2 regions of the Methylophilus sp. 'Pure River' genome follow, and region 1 is predicted to be linked to the other one. Evidence: predicted binding sites of a transcription regulator. Region 1 holds the regulator's gene; the other holds the start of a gene.

Region 1 (7,779 bases):
CAGCGGTGGTTTGTCACGCTTACCTGGCTTATTGGCACAGCATAGACCTCGATTGGTCATTGTTGAGTTGGGCGGCAATGATTTCTTGCGGCAAATGGCGCCAGCGCGTGTCGAGGAGAACCTGAAAAGTATCGTACATCTAGTACAGCAGACGGATGCGGTCGCTATATTGATTGCTATGCCGGAAGTGAGTCTGGCTGGTCCGCTCAGTGATCATCCGCTCTATGCACGCGCGGCCGAGGCAACGGGCGCATTATTAGTGCCCAACGCGGTGTCTGCTGTCTTGTCAGATGGCCGACTGCGTGCTGATCAAGTGCATCCGAATGCAGAAGGTTATCGTCAGCTGGCGGATGCACTGACAAAACAATTTCATGATCTTGGTGTGTTGCGTTAGCGGAGGCGATAGGTATTGGAGAAAATAAAAAGCCCGACAATCTGCTGATATCGGGCTTTTTATTTTTGCTGATGCAGCCAGTGGCTAGCGTTGGTGCAGCGGTACAAACTCCCTGCGCTCTGAACCGACATACAACTGGCGCGGACGGCCAATTTTTTGGTCGGGGTCTGCGTTCATTTCGCACCATTGTGAAATCCAGCCTGCGGTGCGCGCCAGGGCAAAAATGGCGGTAAACATGGAGTTGGGGATGCCCATCGCGCGCATGACGATGCCACTGTAGAAATCTACATTGGGGTACAGTTTGCGCGAAACGAAGTATTCATCTTCGAGTGCGATTTTTTCCAGCTCCATAGCCAGTTTGAACATTGGGTCGTCATGCAGTCCGAGTTCGTTAAGCACTTCGTGGCAGGTCTTGCGCATGATAGAGGCGCGTGGATCCATATTGCGGTAAACACGGTGGCCAAAGCCCATGAGGCGGAAGCTGTCGGTTTTGTCTTTGGCGCGCTTGATGAACTCACCAATGCGGCTGACATCGCCAATTTCTTCCAGCATGTTCAGTGTGGCCTCGTTGGCGCCACCATGTGACGGACCCCACAATGAAGCGATCCCGGCCGCGATACAGGCAAACGGGTTGGCACCGCTGGAGCCTACCAGGCGCACAGTCGAGGTTGAGGCGTTTTGTTCGTGATCCGCATGCAGGATCAGGATGCGTTCAAACGCACGGGCCAGGATAGGGTTGGGCACGTATTCTTCGCATGGCGTGGCGAACATCATGTGCATGAAGTTTTCAGCGTAACCCAATTTGTTTTTTGGGTACATGAATGGCTCACCGATATTGTATTTATAGCTCCAGGCGGCGATTGTTGGCACTTTGGCTAGCAGGCGCATGGCGGCTACTTTACGCGATTCCGGGTCTGCCACGTTGTTATTGTCGGGGTAAAACGCTGCCATGGCGCCGACGACGGCAATCATGACGGCCATCGGGTGGGCATCACGGCGGAAACCGCGGAATACATTGCTCATCTGGTCGTGCAGCATGGTGTGCTGGCGGATGGTGCCGACAAACTCTTCACGCTGTTGCAGGTCTGGCAATTCGCCATTGAGCAGCAGATATGAGACTTCGAGGAAGTCACAGTTTTCTGCCAGTTGCTCGATCGGGTAGCCGCGGTAATACAGCAGGCCTTGTTCACCATCGATAAAAGTGATGCCCGAGTTACACGAGGCGGTAGACATAAAGCCGGGGTCAAAGGTGAAGTAGCCGTGTTTGCCCAGGCTGCGGATGTCGATCACATCTGTGCCCAAAGAGCCTTTTAAGACGGGTAATTCAATTGCAGCACTGTCGTTGTCAAATGTAATGGTCGCTTTGGTAGCCATAACGTACTCTGTCTTTAAGTCTAGGTTGTCTAAATTATACGCAATCGTTTTTGAATATGGGTGCTTGTGCAGAAATGAGCATGGAAAAGTTAAAAAATCGTCTTCAATCCTGCACCAGTTTAAATCAAACGTTGAGTGCATTCGCACTGCTTTAGGGTGTCTTTGGTTTAATTTGGGTAAATCGCACCTAACACTCGTGGCCCTGCTGCGCCGGTGACGGCAGGCAGGTTGCCGGGTTGATGATCCAGGCAGCGTTGCGCCAGCCAGGCAAAGGCAACGGCTTCCACCCAGTCGACCCCAATGCCGAGTACGTCGGTGCGTTGTACCGGTAGTCCGCATAGCGTTTGCAGCCGGTCTATTAGGGCAAGATTATGTGCACCGCCGCCACAGGCATAAATCTCGGTGGCACCGCTGCAATGTTGCTTTAAAGCCTGAGCAATCGTCACAGCGGTCAATTCCAGCAGCGTGCGGGCGACATTCTGAGGTGTATCCGCATGGGTTTGCAGGTGTGCGTTGAGCCAGGTTTGGTTAAACAGGTCGCGCCCGGTACTTTTAGGGATGGGGAGCGCAAAATACGGCTCAGCGAGCAATGCGTCCAGCAACGCTTGATTGACGCTGCCGCGCACTGCCCAGGCACCTCCGGCATCATACGTCTGGCCGGTGTGTTGCAGGGTCCAGGCATCCATGAGCAAGTTGCCGGGGCCGGAATCAAACCCGGTCACGCTGCCACTTATAGGTAAATCACTCAGGTTGGCAATGCCGCCAATATTCAAGATCACGCGATGGGTATCAGCTGCCGCAAAGATGGCCTGGTGAAAGGCGGGCACCAAAGGCGCACCTTGTCCGCCAGCGGCAATATCGCGGCTGCGGAAATCGCCAACCACGGTGATGCCTGTGCGTTCTGCCAGACGTGCATGGTTGCCCAATTGCAAGGTGTAGGCCTGGCCGTTGGCCAGGTCTGGGCAGTGGCGTATGGTTTGCCCATGGCAGCCAATGGCGGTGACAGCTGCGGCAGAGATATTTGCTGTTTGCAATAAGCCTTGAACTGCCGCTGCGTACAGGTCGGCCAGCTGGTTGGACACTATAGCGGCAGTATGTAATTCGTTGACGGCTGGGGTGTGCAGATCCAACAGGATTTGTCTGATATCCGCAGGATAAGGCAGAAAAAACTGGCTTTGTTGCTGCAGATGACCGTCTTGTTGTGCGACCAGCACTGCATCCACCCCATCCAGACTGGTACCAGACATCAGGCCAATAAACAGGCGTGTTTGAGTGGGCGGGGCAGAAAAATTCATAAGGCATAAGTGTAACACTGCTCATGCCTTGCTTACAGAAATGCCTGGGATTACGTTAAAATACCTGTTTTACTTTCGTGACGAAGCGTGCGCAACGCGCGCCTCAAAAAAAGAATCTTTATGACAGACGTAAACCAAGCCTCAACGGCGGCTGAAGCCCTGAGTCCAGACATTGTAAACGCCCTGGCGATTATCAAACGCGGTGCCGATGAGTTATTAATTGAGCAGGAGCTGATTGAAAAGCTGAAAACCGGCAAGCCTTTACGTGTGAAAGCCGGGTTTGACCCGACCGCACCAGACTTGCATTTGGGTCACACCGTGCTGATTAACAAATTGCGCCAGTTGCAGGATCTGGGGCACCAGATTTTGTTCCTGATCGGAGATTTTACCGGCATGATCGGTGACCCGACGGGTAAAAGTACCACGCGTCCGCCGTTAACGGTTGAGCAGGTGAAGGCGAATGCCGATACCTATTCCGAACAGGTATTCAAGATTCTGGATCCGGCCAAAACCGAGATTGTGTTTAACTCCAAATGGTTAAGCGACCTCGGGGCGGCGGGCATGATCAAGCTGGCAGCCAGCCACACGGTGGCCCGTATGCTGGAGCGTGATGATTTCTCCAAACGCTTCAAAGGCAACCAGCCGATTGCGATTCATGAGTTCTTGTATCCATTGTTGCAAGGCTATGACTCTGTCGCGTTGCAGGCAGATTTGGAACTGGGTGGCACAGACCAGAAATTTAACCTGCTCATGGGCCGTGAGTTGCAAAAGCAGGCTGGCCAGTCACAGCAGTGTGTGCTGATGATGCCGCTGCTGGAAGGCCTGGACGGCGTCAACAAGATGTCCAAGTCTTTGGGTAATTACATTGGTATCAGCGAAGCGCCAGAGACGATTTTTGCCAAGATAATGTCTATTTCTGATGACCTGATGTGGCGTTACATTGACCTGCTGTCGTTTGCTACCCTGGAAACGATTGCCGAGTGGAAGGCGCAAGTAGCTGCTGGTGACAATCCGCGCAATATCAAGGTTGGATTTGCACAAGAAATCGTCGCCCGCTTTCACGGCCAGGCCGCGGCTGAAAAAGCCCTGCAGGACTTCCAGACACGTGCCAAAGGCGGTATTCCTGATGATGTGCCTGAGGTGGAAGTGGTGATTGATGGCGACAGCATAGGCATCAGCCAGTTACTGAAGCAGGCGGGCTTGGTGGAAAGCACCAGTGAAGCCATGCGTGCCGTGCAGCAAGGTGGGGTGAAACTGGATAGTGTGAAGGTCGACGACAAGAACTTGCCGCTGGCTAAAGGCGTGACTGTGGTGGCACAAGTGGGTAAACGCAAGTTTGCCAAAATCACCATTAAATAAAAAGCCTGTTAAACAAAAAGGCCGCAATTGCGGCCTTTTTGTTTTATAGCGATTTGCGTAAATTGGCTGGTGGAATATTCAGTGATTCGCGGTATTTGGCGATGGTGCGGCGTGCAACGACAATGCCTTGCTGCGCCAGAGTGTCCGTAATCTGGTTATCCGACAGTGGTTTTTTCGGATTCTCTTCGGCCACCATTTGCTTGATCAGGGCGCGAATCGCAGTGGCTGAGCAAGAGCCGCCTGCATCGGTCGCTACCGAGCTACCGAAGAAGTATTTCAACTCAAACACACCGCGCGGTGTAAGCATGTACTTATGCGTGGTGACCCGTGAAACCGTACTTTCGTGCAAGTCCAGCTCTTCGGCGATTTCGCGCAATACCAAAGGGCGCATGGCAATTTCGCCATGCTCAAAGAAGTTGCGTTGCCTGTCTACAATCGCCTGTGAGACGCGCAGGATGGTCGAAAAGCGCTGCTGGATATTCTTAATCATCCATTTCGCTTCCTGCATCTGGCTTTGCAGGTATTGGCCAGAGCTTTCACGGTTGCGCTTGAGAATATCCGCATAGAGCTGGTTGATGCGCAGCTTGGGAATCACGCCGTCATTGAGCGAGGCCATCCAGATGCCTTTGATTTTTTTGACCACCACATCGTGCTGAATAAAGTGGTCATGGCTAAAGCTGGCAAACTCGTTACCGGGTTTCGGGTTTTGCTGGCGAATCAGTTGCTGCGCACCTTTGAGCGCAGCTTCGTCGCAAGTGAGTACCTTGCGCAGTTTGACAAAGTCTTTGTTGGCCAGCAATGCCAGGTGGTCTTTGGCAATCGCCATTGCAATGCGCAGATAAGGCGTTTCAGGCGGCAGTACCTGCAGCTGTAGCAGGATGCATTCACGCAGGTCGCGTGCACCGACACCAATCGGATCCAAGTTCTGGATCAATTTCAGTGCCGTTTCCAGCTCCAGTAACTCGATTTCCAATTCTGGCGGCAACAGGTCGACAATCTCCTGTAAATCCTGCTCTAAATAACCATCATCGTTAATGCTGTCGAGCAAGAACTTCACCAGATCCATGTCCCGCTTAGACAGGTGTGCCAGTTGCATCTGGTTGATCAGGTGTTCGCGCAGGCTGATGTTGCTAGCATCCTGGCGGGAGAAGTCGCTATCTTCATCATCGAGGTTGTTGCGGCCTGCTTCATCCCAGTTGCTGGTGCTGCCAAACTCTTCATAGTCGTCCTCAAACTCGGGCGGTGAAAACTCTTCACTCAGATTGGCCTGCTCGCCTTCGTTGCCACCGAGCTCCTCGTGCAACTCTTCGCGCAAGGTCTCTGCTGGCGCGGTAATTTCTGTTTGCGTCGCGACATCAAACGAACTTGCATCGGGTAGCTCAGATTCTGCTGCCCCGGTTGCGGTGGGGGCGTTATCTTCAAATTCGCCCTCTTCACCATCGGCCATTTCCAGCAGCGGGTTTTCCTGCAGGATGGTTTCCAGCTCCTGGCTTAACTCCAGCGTCGACAACTGCAACAGCCGGATAGACTGCTGCAACTGCGGTGTGAGCGCCAGGTTTTGTGAGATGCGTAATTGCAGGTTTTGCTTCATAACTGGTTACAGCCTAAAATTCTTGCCCAGATAGACTTCACGTACGCCTTCGTTCTGAATGATCTCGTCTGGCGTGCCAGCGGCAAACACTGCGCCTTCATTGACGATATATGCCCGGTCACAAATGTCCAGGGTTTCACGCACGTTGTGGTCTGTAATCAAAATGCCGATATTCTGGCTGCTCAAGTAGCGGATAATTTTCTGGATCTCAATCACCGCAATTGGGTCAATCCCGGCAAACGGCTCATCCAGCAGGATGAACTTCGGATCGGTGGCCAGGCAGCGCGCAATCTCTACTCGGCGGCGCTCACCGCCCGACAGGCTCACGGCCTGGCTATGGCGGATATGCTGGATATGTAGTTGATCCAGTAAGGACTCCAGCCGCGCTTCGCGTTCTTCTTCTGTATAAGGGCGGGTTTCCAGAATCGATAAAATATTATCGGTCACTGTCATTTTGCGAAAAATGGACGCTTCTTGTGGCAGGTAAGCCAGTCCCATGCGCGCGCGCTCGTGCATGGGGGAATGGCTCACATCTGCGCCATTGAGTGTAATGCTGCCATCGTCCAGTGCGACCAGGCCAACAATCATATAAAAACTGGTGGTTTTACCCGCGCCATTGGGGCCGAGCAGACCAATCACTTCGCCGCTGTGTAGCTCTAGCGTGGTGTTTTTGACCACGGTGCGGCCCTGGTAAGCCTTTTTCAGGTGGCTGACACGTAAATGGTTATGATCTGGTGAAGCTGTTGTCTGCATAAGGCCGTTCTTTAAGGTTGCACTTTCGCGGGCTCATTATTGGCGTCGGCAGGTGCCGGTTCCACTTTGATTTGCAGTGAGCGGTTCATGCGCAGCCCTTGTTGCGAGGTTGGCTTGTTATCAATCACAGGCGGCGTGGTTTTGTTTTTGGGCTGAATGGTTGCTTTGACGCGGCTGCCAGCAGTGCCGTTTGGGTTGGCTTTGGTGCCACCAATCACTTCGGCGTACTCTGCATTGGCGTCATAACTGATGTAGTCGCCGGTGACGACGTCTTCACCACGTTTGACCCAGGCGTTGGTATATAGCTGTACCTTGTCCATGCGTGCGTTGTATTCAATACGCTGTCCACTGCCTTGCATCCATTCATCTTTGCCAGTGCGTTTTTGCTTGAATGTGGTCGGGTTGCCGGTACAGGTGCTGTGCTGAAAACCATCCTGGTCTTCACGCACAATCATTTTGTCGGCCTTGATTTGCAGGGTGCCCTGGTTGAGGATCACATTGCCCGTGTAAATGCTGATTTTTTTGGCATCATTCACCGTCACGGTGTCCGCTTCCAGCTCAATTGGCTGGTCACGGTCTGACTCTTCAGCCAGCACGCTGGTTGACCACTGCAGCAGTGCCCATAAGGTCAAGCAGGTGGCATAAAATAATGGCTTGTGCGTGTTCAACTCATTTCTCCAGAATCAACGACCCTTGTGATTGCCTTTTTTCGCCTTCGCTGCCGGGCTTGCAGTTTTGGCGACGACGGGTGGGCGTACATAATGTACATGTACCCGGTTAAATAATTGCATGGTGCCAGCTTTGTTATCAAAGCGCATGCCGGTGCCTGTAATCACGGTCGCCGGTAGCTGGCGGATGGTGACCGGTAAATCGGTATATGCCAGGTCTGTATCCGGCTCCAGTGTTAAATGCTCGGTCTGCAACTGCATTTCAGGTTTGGCCAGTGTGCCCTGGCGAACCACTTTGACCTGCTTGCTAAACTCGACCAGTTTACCATTGGCCGAGACTTTGCC
Region 2 (7,779 bases), on a different contig from region 1:
GCCGCCCAGCGTCACATGGTTACCACCGCCCGTCCCCGTGTGGCGGCCATCCAGCATGAATTTCTCTGTGCCTAACCGGCATACACGCGCCGCTTCATATAAGGTGCTGACATTCGCGACCAGTTCCTTCCAACTGCTGGACGGATGAATGTTGACTTCAATCACGCCAGGGTCTGGTGTCACACTGAGTAACTTCAGGCGACTATCGCGCGGTGGCGTATAGCCCTCCAGCCACAGCTTGAGCTTGAGGTCACTGGCGGTCTGCTCAATGGCACTCAGCAAATCCAGATAATCCTCCAGCCGTGTCACCGGTGGCATAAATACATATAAGCGGCCTTGCCTGACCTGCACACATAAGGCGGTATGAATGACTTCGCGCGCGGTGGGCTGGCTTGTTTTGTGTTTTAACCTGACCTTAGGCACCTTGGCATCACCCAGCGCCGCCTGCTCAGTAAACGAGTCCAGCGCAAATTCCGGTTCAATCTCCGCTGGCAGTTGCCATGGCAATGAAGAAAGCGGCAAGCGCAACCCCATGGGCGAATCGCCCGCCAGCAAATAGAGATGCTCGCGCCGCAATGGCCACTTGCTGGTCAGCCACTCACCGGCCACTTGCGACTCTATTGGCTTCAATGGCATGACATAACCGACGACCGATCCCAAACCCTGGTTCAGCACATTGGCCAGCCGTTTACGCTCGGCACCATCCTTCAAGTCAGCCTTGAGCGGGTCAATATTGTGCGCCAACTGCTGCTCTTGCTGTGCCAGCGACCACACATCTTCATAGGCAGGCACCACACAGGCAGGCGGGAATCCCAGCATATCGGCCAGATGCCGCGCAAATGCCTGCGCCTGTTTCGCAGTGTAGCCATCCTGACCACTTTCGGCAGAAAACAGGCTGGCATCACGCCATACCGGCTTGCCATCAGGCCGCCAGTAGATATTAATCGCCCAGCGCGGCAACGGCTCACCGGGATACCACTTGCCCTGGCCGTAATGCAAAAAGCCGTGAGACGCGAACTGGGCCTTGAGCCGCAATGCCAGATCTCCTGCCAGTTGGCGCTTATGCTCCCCCAGCGCCAAGGTGTTCCACTGCGCGCCATCCATATCATCAATCGAGACAAAGGTCGGCTCACCGCCCTGCGTCAGGCGCACATCCATTTTGTTCAGTTGTTTATCCACCTGCTCGCCCAGCTTCACAATGGCTTGCCAGTCTTGTTCGCTATAAGGCTTGGTCACACGCGGATCTTCATGAATACGGGTGACACGCATCTCGTGGCTAAACGTCACTTCGGCGACATCGGTAAATCCCATCACTGGTGCGGCCGAAGATGGTAACGCCGTGCAAGCCAGCGGAATATGCCCTTCGCCTGCCATCAAACCGGACGTCGGGTCCAGCCCGACCCAACCAGCGCCGGGGATGAACACTTCAGTCCAGGCATGCAAGTCGGTAAAATCTTTATCCGTGCCGCTGGGGCCATCCAGCGCCTCAACATCAGCTTTTAGCTGTATCAGGTAGCCAGAAACAAAGCGCGCCGCCAGGCCAAGCTGGCGCATCACTTGCACCAGCAACCAGGCGGAGTCACGGCAGGAACCCGTACGTTTTTGCAAGGTGTCTTCCGGCGTCTGTATGCCTGGCTCCATGCGCACGGTGTAACCAATCGCCCCTTGCAGGCGCTGGTTCACAGCCACCAAGAAATCGACAATACCAACCTCCGGCTTCACCACCTCACTGCGTATGACGTCCATCCATTCCGTGAGCAAAGGCCCCATGGGCTCCGCTTGCAAATAGGCGGTCAGTTCAAACGCCTGTTGCTCGGTGTAGCTGAATGGAAAGTGCTCAGCATACTTCTCCACAAAGAAATCAAACGGGTTGATGACGGTCATGTCTGCCACCAAATCGACCGTAAAATCGAGCTCACGCACCATTTCGGGGAATACAAAACGGGCAATATAGTTGCCGTAAGGGTCTTGCTGCCAATTGATAAAGTGCTTTTCCGGATTCACCGTCAATGAATATGACAGCACAGGCGTGCGCGCATGCGCGGCAGGCTTTAAGCGGACTTCATGTGGAGATAAATTGACCAGTCGGTCGAACTGATAACGCGTGCGGTGATGTAAAGCGACACGGATAGCCACTGCCACTCCTTTTAGGAATTATGATTTTAGGCAGTGAAGATGCAGGAAATATGCCAGCTGCGGGCAAACAGGCCTCGACGCAGCTGGAAAACACAAGAAACAGGCGAAAGTGAGGGATGGCTTATTTGCCGCCACCCACCAGGCTTTTCACAGCGCTGACGACATCACCCGGCATGACCACGATTTTGCTGTTATTGGAATCCGCCATTTTTTGCAGGGATTGAATATAGCGGTCACCGAGCAAGAACGTCGCCGAGGCGTTATTTTCTTTCACCGCTTCCGTAATCATTTTGATCGCCTCGGCCGACGCCTTGGCACCGACCATCTGCGCTTCTGCATCTTTGCGCGCCGCTTCCAGGCGCGCTTCTGCATTCAAAATCAGGGATTGTTTGGCGCCTTCGGCCTCGGTCACCACCGCCACCCGCTCACGCTCGGCAGCGGCTTGCCTCTCCATGGCATCCTGCATATTGGCAGAGGGCTTGATGTCTTGAATCTCAACGCTTTTCACGGTCAGCCCCCAATCCAGCGCCTCATCGGCAATCGCCTCTTTCAACTCTGCCTTGATGCGGTCACGCGAGGTCAATGCGTGGTTTAAATCCATGCCGCCAATGATAGACCGCAAACTGGTTTGGACCATATTGCGCATGGCCTCACGGAAATTTTCAATCCCGTATACAGCGCGCTCAATATTAGTCACCTTGATAAAGGCTACCGCATTGGCCAGAATCACTGCGTTATCGCGGGTAATCACTTCCTGCTCTGGCACATCCAGGATAATATCTTTAGTGGTCACTTTATAGCTGACTGTACTCAACACTGGGTTAATCACATGTAACCCTGGCGTTAAAATCCCGGCAAACTTACCCAGGCGTTCAACTACCCACTCCTCGCCCTGCGGCACAATGCGCACGCCTTTAACGATGGCAATCACTACTAATACGATCACAATGACACTGACTTCGGTCATGACTACTCCCTTGATTCAATTAAGTTAATGCCTGGCTAGACAGGCACCACACGCAAACTGTTACCCTCTACCGCAACGATCTTCGCTGCTTGCTGTTCGGCAATTGCAGTATCGGCATAGGCCACCCACTCGCGGCTGCCTAGCACCCCCTGGCTGAAGCGTATCTTGCCTGCTTGCTGGGGTGAAATCGCGACCGTCACAATGCCTTCACGACCGATTTCTTCTCCTTGTGCCTGGCCCACACGTAACGCAGGCTTACGCTTTTCCAGCTTACGCATCACGCCGAGGGCAACCGCAGACAACACCGCGTAGTTCAATGCCTGTAACGCTAATGGCATCTCGGTAAAAACAGCGCACAACATCGCCATCACCAAAGCAGCGATGCCTAGCCACAAAAAATACAGGGTTCCTAACAGCATTTCCATGCACAGCAGTATGAGCCCCAGCCCACACCACCACCATAATGTCGTCATTCGCGCACCTTTCCAACGAAATTGCAACTCATGGTATCACTAGTTGTGTCAAAATGGTGCGCTATGAACCCGCCAGCCCTCATCACGCTCGCTGCAGACCGCGTCACGCGCCTGCAGCAAATCAGGGAATATTTTCCGCAAGCCTCGGGGCCAGACTTATCCCCGGCCTGGCAAGGCGGACGTGCGTCTGCATTAGCACGGCTATCGACGGTGGACGCTGAAGACTACGCGCGTAGCCGCAACCAGCTCACAGGCGCAGTGACCGGGTTATCGCCCTACCTGCGCCATGGCTGCCTGTCGCTACCAGAAACCATGGCGGACGTGGGGGCACGATTTGGCAAACACGCGCACAAACTCGCCGCCGAATTGAGTTACCGCGATTATTTCCGCCAGGTCTGGTACCGGTTTGGTGAAGCTATCATGCAGCCCATGGAGTCTCCCAAAGTGGGCTTAGGCGATAGGCCCATGCCAGACTTTATTGCACAAGGCTTCACCGGGCTGGTATGCATGGATGAAATCGTGCGTCAATTGCAGCAACATGGCTATGTACACAACCACGCACGCATGTGGTTTGCGGCTTATGTCGTGCATTGGCTCAAAGTAGACTGGCAACAGGCTGCGGATTGGTTTGAAACACAACTACTGGATGGCGACACGGCATCCAACCATCTGTCCTGGCAATGGATCGCCTCCAGTTTCAGTAATAAACCTTATCTTTTTAACAAAGAAAACCTGATCAAGTTTGGCGGTGAATCCTGGTGCCAGCAATGCCGGGTCACCTGCCCGTTTGAAGGCAGTTATGAACAATTGCACCAACAACTGTTTACTGATGCAGTGGTCGCAAAAAAACCCGTCCATCATCTGAACCCGCCTGAACCCACGCCCAAAGGCGTCGCGAGCCTGGTATGGATACACGACGAGATGCTGTCACCAACGCATGCACTATGCGCCTTTAACCTGCCCGCTGTATTTATATTCGACCCGGCACTGTACCAGCACTGGCCACTCAAGCGCTTGCAATTTATGGCTGACTGCCTGGCTGAAATGCCAGGGGTAGATATCTGGATAGGACAGACCAATCAAGTACTGGCGCGGCTGGCGCAGGGACGCATCATCACCCAAAACACCCCGCAACAGGCACTCAAACAAGCAGCAGCAGGCCTTGATATTGAGTGGCGCACCGAGCCTGTTTTGACAGAAACGCCGTTAAGCGACCACCAACTCATGCGTTTCAGCCGCTACTGGAAAGCGGTAGAACCCACCGTCACGCGCGGCCTTTGCACAAACTAGCGCCTGCGCCTGCGCTGCGAGCCTGTGTGGCGTGGTAAAATCCCGCGCATGAATACTCCGACATCAAACACTCAAACCAACCGCGAACTCGCAAAATCATTCGACCCAAAAACCATAGAAAGCCAATGGTATGCTTTTTGGGAAGGTAAAGGCTTTTACGCCGCCGGCATGAACCCGCAAGTGCAGGATAACTTCTGCATTTTGCTGCCTCCACCCAACGTCACCGGCACGCTGCACATGGGCCATGGCTTTAACCAGACCATCATGGACGCACTGACCCGCTACCACCGCATGCGTGGCGACAACACCTTATGGCAACCAGGCACAGACCACGCAGGCATTGCCACGCAAATTGTGGTGGAACGCCAGCTCGACGCACAAGGCGTGAGCCGCCATGACCTGGGTCGCGAAAAGTTTCTGGAAAAGGTCTGGGAGTGGAAAGAATATTCCGGCGGCACCATCACCAAACAGATGCGTCGCCTGGGCACCTCGCCTGACTGGCAGCGTGAGCGCTTCACCATGGACGCAGGCCTCAACAAAGTGGTCACCGAAACCTTTGTACGCCTCTATAACGAAGGCCTGATCTACAGAGGAAAAAGATTAGTTAACTGGGATGTGAAACTGGGCACGGCCGTGTCCGACCTGGAAGTTATCCAGGAAGAAGAAGACGGCACCATGTGGCACATCAATTACCCACTGGCAGATGGCTCAGGCTCACTGACCGTGGCGACAACTCGTCCGGAAACCATGCTGGGCGACGTCGCCGTGATGGTGCACCCGGAAGATGAGCGCTATGCACACCTGATTGGCAAAAATGTCACTCTTCCGTTGTGCTCCCGCGAAATTCCGGTCATCGCCGACGAGTATGTGGACAAAGAATTTGGTACCGGCGTGGTAAAAGTCACGCCAGCCCACGACTTTAACGACAATATGGTCGGTCAACGCCAGGGCCTGGACAAAGTCGTCATCCTCAACCTGCAAGGCTTTGTGCCTGCAAGCGCTGAAGTCTACGCCACTGACGGCAGCGCCAAAGCAGCGATCAACCTACCAGCCAACCTGGTCGGGCTGGAGCGTTTTGCTGCGCGCAAACAAGTTGTGGCCGACCTGGAAGCCGGCGGCTTCTTGGTGAAAGTGGAAAAACACAAACTGAAAGTGCCACGTGGCGACCGCACCAATGTGGTGATTGAGCCCATGCTCACCGACCAGTGGTTTGTGGCAATGAGCAAAGCCGGAGATGACGGCAAGAGCATCACCGAAAAAGCGCTAGAAGTGGTTGCTAATGGCGAAATCAAGTTTTACCCGGAAAACTGGGTGAATACTTACAACCAGTGGCTGAACAACATTCAAGACTGGTGTATTTCTCGCCAGCTGTGGTGGGGTCACCAAATCCCGGCCTGGTATAGCGAACACGGTAAAGTCTATGTGGCGCACGATGAGGCTGAAGCAAAAGCCATGGCCGCTAAAGACGGTGACACCGGGGCCCTGACACGTGATAACGATGTGCTGGATACCTGGTACTCGTCTGCCCTGTGGCCATTCTCTACCCTGGACTGGACGGGCAATGACGCGATTGACGCGCAAAACCAGGCTTTACAGCAATACCTGCCATCATCGGTGCTCGTCACCGGTTTCGATATTATCTTCTTCTGGGTAGCGCGCATGGTCATGATGACCAAGCACATCACCGGCAAAATCCCGTTCAAGCACGTCTATGTGCACGGGCTGATCCGCGATGCGGAAGGCCAGAAAATGTCCAAGTCCAAAGGCAATGTGCTGGACCCGATAGATCTGATTGACGGTATCGACCTGGAATCACTGCTGAAAAAACGCACCACCGGCCTGATGAATCCAAAAGATGCCGAGAAAATCGAGAAGCGCACGCGTAAGGAATTCCCAGAAGGCATCGCCGCGTATGGCACGGATGCACTTCGCTTTACCTTTGCCAGCCTGGCCTCACCTGGCCGAGACATCAAATTTGACCTGCAACGCTGCGAAGGGTATCGCAACTTCTGCAACAAACTGTGGAACGCCACCCGTTTTGTGCTGATGAACACAGAAGGCCAAGACAATGGCTTTGGCGTGGAAAGTTGTGAGGATGGCGGCCGCAAGTTCAGCCAGGCAGACCGCTGGATAGTCTCACTGCTGCAGCGCACCGAAGCCGAAGTGGAGCGCGCGTTTAACGACTACCGTTTCGACCTGGCGGCCAAGGCCATTTACGAGTTTGTCTGGGACCAGTATTGCGACTGGTACCTGGAAATCGCCAAGGTACAGATCCAGGGCGGCAGCGAGGCTGAGCAACGTGCTACACGCCGCACCTTGCTGCGTGTATTAGAAACGATCTTGCGTCTGGCGCACCCAATTATCCCGTTTATTACCGAAGAAATCTGGCAGACCATCGCGCCGATGACTGAGCTGAAAGACAAGTCACGCGGCACTGAGAGCATTATGCTGCAAGCCTACCCGAAAGCAGACCTGGAAAAAATTGATGAGCAGGCCGAAGCCTGGGTGACCACCCTGAAAACGGCGGTTGAGGCTTGCCGTAGCTTGCGCGGTGAAATGAGCATTTCACCTGCCGCCAAAGTGCCATTGATCGCTGCTGGTGATGCTGCGCAACTGGCAGCGTTTGCGCCTTACCTCAAGTCACTGGCCAAGCTGGAGAACGTCGACATTGTGGCTGAACTCCCAGAAGCCGATGCGCCAGTGATGCTGGCGGCTGACTTTAAGCTGATGCTCAAAGTGGAAATTGATGTTGCCGCTGAAAAAGAGCGTCTGGGTAAAGAAATTGCGCGTTTGCAGGGTGAAATTACCAAAGCCAACAGCAAACTGGGCAACGAAAGCTTTGTCGCCCGAGCACCTGTGGCCGTGGTTGAACAGGAGAAAGCCCGCCTGGCAGAGTTCAGTACCAACCTGGAC

What was found. Region 1 encodes sigma-54, which starts transcription at its own class of promoters, with help from an activator protein. Its sites were predicted from a motif close to TGGCACNNTTCCTGCT; they were not measured.
Region 2: the regulator sigma-54 is predicted to act here: its motif matches at 2,177-2,192, upstream of ACIDE9_RS13875 (DUF2126 domain-containing protein).

The regions. Positions count from the first base shown of each region.
Region 1 covers NZ_JBKOUE010000009.1:80,782-88,560, reverse strand. Annotated here, with positions in the region: gene ACIDE9_RS11740 (GDSL-type esterase/lipase family protein) at 1-394, shown strand, start outside; gene gltA (citrate synthase) at 479-1,768, opposite strand; gene ACIDE9_RS11730 (anhydro-N-acetylmuramic acid kinase) at 1,936-3,063, opposite strand; gene tyrS (tyrosine--tRNA ligase) at 3,184-4,422, shown strand; gene ACIDE9_RS11720 (RNA polymerase factor sigma-54) at 4,466-6,013, opposite strand; gene lptB (LPS export ABC transporter ATP-binding protein) at 6,020-6,766, opposite strand; gene lptA (lipopolysaccharide transport periplasmic protein LptA) at 6,778-7,434, opposite strand; gene lptC (LPS export ABC transporter periplasmic protein LptC) at 7,450-7,779, opposite strand, start outside.
Region 2 covers NZ_JBKOUE010000013.1:11,590-19,368, reverse strand. Annotated here, with positions in the region: gene ACIDE9_RS13875 (DUF2126 domain-containing protein) at 1-2,136, opposite strand, end outside; gene ACIDE9_RS13870 (SPFH domain-containing protein) at 2,258-3,103, opposite strand; gene ACIDE9_RS13865 (NfeD family protein) at 3,139-3,576, opposite strand; gene ACIDE9_RS13860 (FAD-binding domain-containing protein) at 3,640-4,866, shown strand; gene ACIDE9_RS13855 (valine--tRNA ligase) at 4,915-7,779, shown strand, end outside.